3 regions of the Succinispira mobilis DSM 6222 genome follow, and region 3 is predicted to be linked to each of the others. Evidence: riboswitches for the same ligand, from Rfam matches in the RefSeq annotation. Region 3 holds a riboswitch; each other region holds the start of a gene.

The links. A riboswitch is a leader RNA that binds a small molecule or an ion and turns the genes downstream of it on or off. The one in region 3 is predicted to bind cobalamin.
Region 1: another riboswitch for cobalamin. It lies ahead of SUCMO_RS0103555 (sirohydrochlorin cobaltochelatase); the one in region 3 lies ahead of SUCMO_RS0105525 (TonB-dependent receptor plug domain-containing protein).
Region 2: another riboswitch for cobalamin. It lies ahead of SUCMO_RS0101525 (dynamin family protein); the one in region 3 lies ahead of SUCMO_RS0105525 (TonB-dependent receptor plug domain-containing protein).

The regions. Positions count from the first base shown of each region.
Region 1 is NZ_KB913028.1:752,953-755,223, forward strand. It holds gene SUCMO_RS0103550 (acetylornithine transaminase) at 1-82, shown strand, start outside; gene SUCMO_RS0103555 (sirohydrochlorin cobaltochelatase) at 230-1,105, opposite strand; cobalamin riboswitch at 1,222-1,395, opposite strand; gene SUCMO_RS0103565 (citrate lyase ACP) at 1,547-1,834, shown strand; gene SUCMO_RS0103570 (HpcH/HpaI aldolase/citrate lyase family protein) at 1,836-2,271, shown strand, end outside.
Region 2 is NZ_KB913028.1:315,397-317,667, forward strand. It holds gene SUCMO_RS0101525 (dynamin family protein) at 1-1,187, opposite strand, end outside; cobalamin riboswitch at 1,506-1,658, opposite strand; gene serS (serine--tRNA ligase) at 1,884-2,271, shown strand, end outside.
Region 3 is NZ_KB913028.1:1,154,831-1,157,101, forward strand. It holds gene SUCMO_RS0105520 (ABC transporter substrate-binding protein) at 1-943, shown strand, start outside; cobalamin riboswitch at 1,020-1,174, shown strand; gene SUCMO_RS0105525 (TonB-dependent receptor plug domain-containing protein) at 1,341-2,271, shown strand, end outside.

The DNA of each region.
Region 1 (2,271 bases), 400 kb from region 3:
GCTTATAATCAGTAAAGCAGAGATAGACAAACTGGTGCAGATTATTAATGAAGTTTTGCAAGAAATGATTAAAGAAGCTTAAAAAGAAGGAGCTGCGCATTAGTGATGAAAAATTATCGCTAGCGTCAGCTCTTTTTACTCTTTGAAATTTTTAAATTTAGATATAAGAAGGTGCTGGCACACTAGTTTAATGCGCCAGCACCTTCTTTGTTTATGTTTTACATTTATATTAGTTTTTTAAAGCTTGTTTAGCATGAGCTACATAGATTTTTTGAATTTCAGAGTTGCGACCCAAGCCGCCTAAAACTACACTTACTTTATAACCATCGGCACTAAGAAGATTTTTCCAAGAATCATCTTCATCGCCAGCCATATCATTATTAGCGTGGTCACCAGCAACTACCATTAGTGGCATAAGGATTACTTCTTTGATTTTACGCTTGGCAATTGTTGCTTGCATATCTTCGAAATTAGGATGATCATCTTCTTCAACCACACCAATTACAGCGGGGATATTTAATTTATCAAAAGCAGCCTGTAATTTATCATATGCCACATTATGCATATGTGGTGAACCATGTCCCATAAACACAACGCTTTGATCTGAATTAAGGTTTTTAGGCATTTGAGTTGTTAAAGCTTTGGCTACGAGATTGAAGTCTTTATCTTCAGTTAGCAAAGGTTTGCCAATAACTAATTTTTGAAAAGTTTTGTTTGTTTGATATTCTTTAATTGCAGGTAAAATCTTGTTGTTATACTCTTCTGCTGGTGTAAGCAAAGTTGTTTGCACTAGTACATCTGTATAGCCTTGAGCGGCAAGTTTATCTAGTGCTGTTTTCAAGTCATCAATAACAATACCATCACGTTCTGCAATACGTTTTTTAACGATGTTAGAAGTAAATACGCGATAAAAATCGCGATCTGGGAAAGCTTTTTTTAGAGCATTTTCAATGCCTTCGATATCATTTTTTAAAGTGTCTGGAAATGTTGTACCAAAACTAGCTACAACTAAAGCTTTTTTAGTAGGTGCTGCTTGAGCACTGGCACTCATCGTGAAAGATAACATTAAACACACCGCCAATAATAATTTTATAAATTTTTGCATAATCCAAGAAACCTCTTTTCTTAATTTGTTAGTCTTAAAAAACAAAAAAATCCTGCCCAAAGGCAAGGATAGAAAAAACTAGCTTCTAACCCCCTCCCTATCCTTCGTAGGTAAATTTCGGTGATTGTACATAGGCAGTTCTCCTGACTTGGATTCATCGTACATTTGCGCCTTCCCAGTTTTACCAGTGGCATTGTGCAAAATACTCCTCCATACAGTGGCGGGACCGTATCAGCTTTTACTGATTTCTCTATTGAGCCCTTGCGGGCACCTATGTTTTTATTCATCTAGAACTGATTATAGCTAAAAATTTTTTTTGTGTCAAGTAAAGAGCCAATTAACCGGAAGGAAGAGTTGCTAAAAAAAAGTTTAAATGTTACAATTTTAACAAGAAAATGGCTGAATAAAGCTAAATTTAGCCTAAAGATAAGGAGATAAGATATGGGAACAGAGATTGTCATGGCTAAAGCAGGAACACTAGAGTCGGGAGATATTTCAATTGTTGTTACGCCCAACAATAGTGGTAATAATAATATCGATTTAGATAGTATTGTAATGCTACAATATGGAGAAACCATTACAAAGTTAATGCATAAAGTTTTAGCAGATTATCAGGTTTTGGGTTTAGATATTAAGGCTTTTGATCGAGGGGCAGTAGACTTTACGATTGAAGCACGGTTAGTTACTGCCTTATTGCGTAGCGGGGCAATTAAGGAGGCGAAAATCTAAAATGAGAATGAGACGAAGCTTATTGTTTATGCCAGGCAATAACCCAGCGATGCTTTTAGCGGGTAATTTATTTGAAGCTGATGGGGTTATCTTAGATTTAGAAGATGCCGTGGCACCAACGGAAAAGGATGCGGCAAGAATTTTAGTAGCACAGGCTTTGAAAACTATTGATTATGGAACTTGTGAAAAAGTTGTGCGGGTGAATCCGTTAGATACTTATGGTCTAGAAGATATTCCGTTTATTGCAAAGTGTGCTCCCGACACTTTGTTGATTCCTAAAGTAGAAAGTGGCGCAGATATAAAAAAAGTTACAGAACTTTTGGATGGACAAGGTGCGATAGCTAATAATATTAAGTTAATTGCTTTGTTAGAAACTCCGCGTGGGATAGCTAATGCTTATGAGATTGCAGGTGCAAGTTCTCGGTTAGTTGCTTTAG
Region 2 (2,271 bases), 840 kb from region 3:
TCTAAGTTGCTTAATTCTGGTAAGTATAAGCCGAAACTGATAGCGGCAATTCGTAAACGCTGAAAGAAAACTTTTTGTAATTTCGTGCAGTAAGTTTGTTGGTTAATAATTGCCAAGAGTAAATTTTCTTTTTCGGCAATGAGCGCTTGGAGTTCTTGTTGGACAGTTAAATCTTGGCTGAGGCGGAGGATATATTTTAATTTTTGGATTTTTTTGCGCAAAGAGGCTTGTTGCGTTTGATAAAAATTAAGGCAGGCGGAAAAAAAGGCCAAGAAATTATCATTAAAAGATTGTTGATATTGGTATTTATTCAAACGTTGTAATTGTTTTAGGAGCTGAGCATTTTCGAAAGCCTGTGGTTTAAAGCTCGAAACAGCCAAAATACCAATATGGTCAATATTTTCTTGGGCGAGTTTATCGGCAATAGTAGCTTTAATTTTTAGAAGCTTCTCTAAAGCCACGCTATCACTTTTATTAACTAAAATCATCAACTTACTTTGGGGCCGCAAGTTTTTCAGCAAGAGCAGGTCGGAACGGGAAATTCCTTGCTCGTGAGCTTCTACAAACCAAAGCACAATATCGGCAGAATTTAACTGCGCTAAAGTTTTTTGGCTATCGGTATTTTCTGTAAAGTTAGGATTATTCGGTAAGGCATAGCCAGGAGTATCAAGAAAAGCTAGGTGCTCAAAAGGTTGTTTAGGAGTGCTGATAATAGTGTGACAAAGTAATTGCTGAATATTTTTTTGATAATTATCTTGGAGGGTTGCGCGGATTGTTTCGAACTCGGTAGGGGCAAGTGTAATGCTATTGCCGAAAATTCCAATTGCTAAATAAGATTCCTGGCCTTGGAGTATGTAGGTGGGAATAGTGGCATTAGCGGTTGTGGAATGTGGCAAGAGATTGGTTTGCAAAAGCTGGTTAAGAAAGCTAGTTTTACCAGAATTAAAGGCTCCGGCCAAGACCACGATATTTTTACCAACGAGGGAATTCATAGTTTTATACTGTGTGAATTTCGTGAATTCATGCATAAAATTGAAATATAATTCTGGGAAATTGGGTGGCGCATAACTTTTTAATTTTTCAGGAATACTTTTTTTAGCAATAAAACGGAGGATTAGGAAATCTTCTTTTTCTTCGATTTCTGGTTTAGGTAAGAGTTCAATTAGAAAGCGCGTAAAGTTATCCATCGCAATACCTCATTTATTTTAGCATAGAGCCATTATTTTTTAATTTTTTACCTTACTAGTTAATCGAAGCAAATTACAGTTTTATTAAGATGAGTAGGCGGATATTTTTTAGCAATAAGAAAAAACCAAAAGCAGCTTTGCCTTCCCAGGAGCAAAGCTGCTTTTGGTTTTTGGTAGGAGACTTTAAGAATGGAAAACAGATACTTTGCGTAGGTGGTTTTTAAAATAAAAAAACCTTTTCATAAGCGAAAAGGTATATAACAACAAAGTTCGAAAACTCAATTGGCACATATCTCCACCCCATCGCTCGTAGGGTATACGGTGATTTTTAAATAGGCAGATATCCTGGCTCAGAAGAAGTTAGGTCACAACCCAAATGACTAACTACTTCCTTACAGTGGCGGGACCGCATTAGCATTGCACTAATTTCCCTATTAAGCCTTACTAGGCACCTATTTGTCAGTATTTATTTTCCTAAGGGGATTATATAATATTGTGCAATTATTGTCAATAAATGTTAACAAAAAACATTTACTAAAGCGAAAAAATGCTACTTGACGCAGAATTGTAGTGGTTTGGTGCAAAAAAAATGCAAAGTAGCTATTTTTGGTTGATATATTTGGTAAATATTGATAAAATGGGTGTTATGAATAATTTGCAATTTTAGTGAGAGATAAATTTTAGGGGGCTTTACAGATGTTAGATATTAAATTTGTGCGTGAAAACTTAGACTGTGTGCAAGAGGCACTAAAAGCAAGAAACAATAGCTTGAGTTTAGAAAATTTTTCGCAGTTAGAACAAGACCGCCGGCGACTCTTACTTGAGGTAGAAAACCTCAAAAGTAAACGTAACCAAGTTTCACAAGATATTAGCAAAATGAAGCGTAATGGCGAAGATGCTAGTGAACAAATTTTAGCAATGCGTAATGTAGGCGATGAAATTGCTACAATCGAAGCGGATTTAAGAGCAGTAGAGGCGCAACTGAAAGAGATTATGTATAGCATCCCCAACATTCCTCACGGCAGTGTACCAGTTGGAAAAGATGAGCATGACAACCAACAAGTTAGGGCCCAAGGGACACCCA
Region 3 (2,271 bases):
TTTAACTGCTTGCAAAACAAGTTCAGAGAAAGAACAAAAAGTTGCTAATTTTAACTATCAGGTGACAGATGTCCAAGGAACAGTGGTGAAGTTTGAGAAAAAACCAGAAAGAATTTTGACTTTGGCAATGGGCACAGATGGAATTGTTTTAGGTTTAGTACCACCAACTAGATTAGTTGGCGTAAATCATCTGTTAGATGATCCTAATAGTTCTAACATCGTAGCTAAAGCGAAACAAATCCCAACTAAGATTAAAAATCCTACAGCCGAACAAATCTATGCTTTGAAGCCAGATGTAGTTATTGTCCCGAACTGGGGAAAGGCTGAGATTGTAGATAATTTACGCGATTTAGGTTTAAAGGTAGTGGTTTGTAAAGGGGCAAGTACCATCGAAGAAGTTCAAGAAAATGTACTCTTAATTGCACGTACTTTGGGTGAGGAAGCAAAAGGGTTAAAACTTGTTGAGAAAATGAAAGCAAAATTGCAAGAAATAGATGCTAAAGTAATTAAAATTTCACCTGCACAAAGAAAAAAAGTCGTTTTGATTTCTTTGATGGCTTCATATGGCGGAATAGGTAGCTCGTTTGATGCCATTTGTACGCGGGCTGGAGTAATAAACGGTGTTGCTGAAGCGGGGATTAAAAATGGTCAAATTTTAGGTAAAGAGCGCTTGGTAGAAGTAAATCCTGATTTTTTAATTTTGCCAGTGTATAATGATCATGGTAATTTTGATATTAATAAACATAATAATGAATTTCTCCTAGATCCGTCCTTACAAACTCTGACAGCAGTTAAAGAGCGGAAACTGTATTACCCGCGCGAAGGTTACATCTACAACGTTTCTCAAGATATAGTTTTTGGTGTCCAAGAATTAGCTTACGCCGCTTATGGAGAAAGTTTTACCCAGCCTGCTGATTGTCATCTTTCTGTAGCGGAAGAATAAAAAATATGCCAGTTGCTATTGCTAGTTAAACTTGACTGTATACTAGGTATATAGTTTATAATCAAAATAATTTTGGAAAACTTAATATCAAGTAGGCGCCATAAGGCTTAATTGGGAAATCGGTGTAAATCCGATGCGGTCCCGCCACTGTAATGCGGTTAAATAATTTTGACAAGCTGTCTAATTAAATTAACCCTAAGTCAGCAAAACTACCTACTTTTTACCATATCCCTACGAGCGATAGGGAGGTAGGTGCAATGTATTTGTATTGCTAGACCTCTGTATCACTTAGGTGGGGGTCTAGTTTTTTTGTGTTTTTGTTGCCAGTTATGACTCTGCAAGATGAGATAAATGGGAACTTAACAAATATAAAATGATTTCGAAAGGAAGTTTATTAATGGCTTATTTAAGACGAGGTAAAATCAAATTAACGCAAGGATTATTTTTAAGTGCTCTTATTCTTAGTAGTATTTGTTCCGGTAAAGTGCAGGCGGCTGAGGTTGATCAATTAGAAACTTTTGCTCTAGATCAAATTGTGGTTACGGCAACTCGAAGCGAAAAACGTGATGTAGATGTCGCTGCTTCCACTACGATTTTGACGGCAAAAGACTTGCAAAATACAGGTGCAAGCAATATTCAAACAGCTCTTGCCAAAGTTCCAGGTCTTGCATATAAAACTTTTGGACCAGGTGGCTCTGCATTTGGGACAATGTCCAATGAAATAACTATTCGTGGGGTTAGTAATGGTACGTTAGTTATGATTAATGGCTCGCCGATTAATCTGCGGGGCAAATATTATTTAGATTCTATTCCTGTGGAAAATGTTGAGCGCGTAGAAATTATCAAAGGTGGCGGCGCAGTACTTTATGGTAGCGAAGCCATGGGTGGCGTAATTAACATTATTATGAAAAAAGAATTTGCAAATAGCATTACAGCTGGCGTAGGTAATTATGGACAGCAAAAATACGATTTAACGTTGAACGCAGATAAACTAAATGTCGGCTATAATTTAGAAAAATGGGGTAATGTAAACACCATTTCTAAAAATACAGACAAAGGTAATAAACACACAGATGCTACTGGTTCAGAAAAAAACAGTATTTTAATGGAATATAACTTCAATGATAAATTACAACTGATGTACAATTATTTAGAGACAGAGGCTAGCTATGATACTTGGTTTGATGGTGCTTATAAATCAGTTCCAGCAACGGGTAGTTTGCAACAAAATCGTAAATATGGCACAAAACAAAATGTTGTTCAACTAAATTATACAGATGATAATTTTAAAGCAAAAGCTTATTATAATCAAAATAAACTTACTGCCG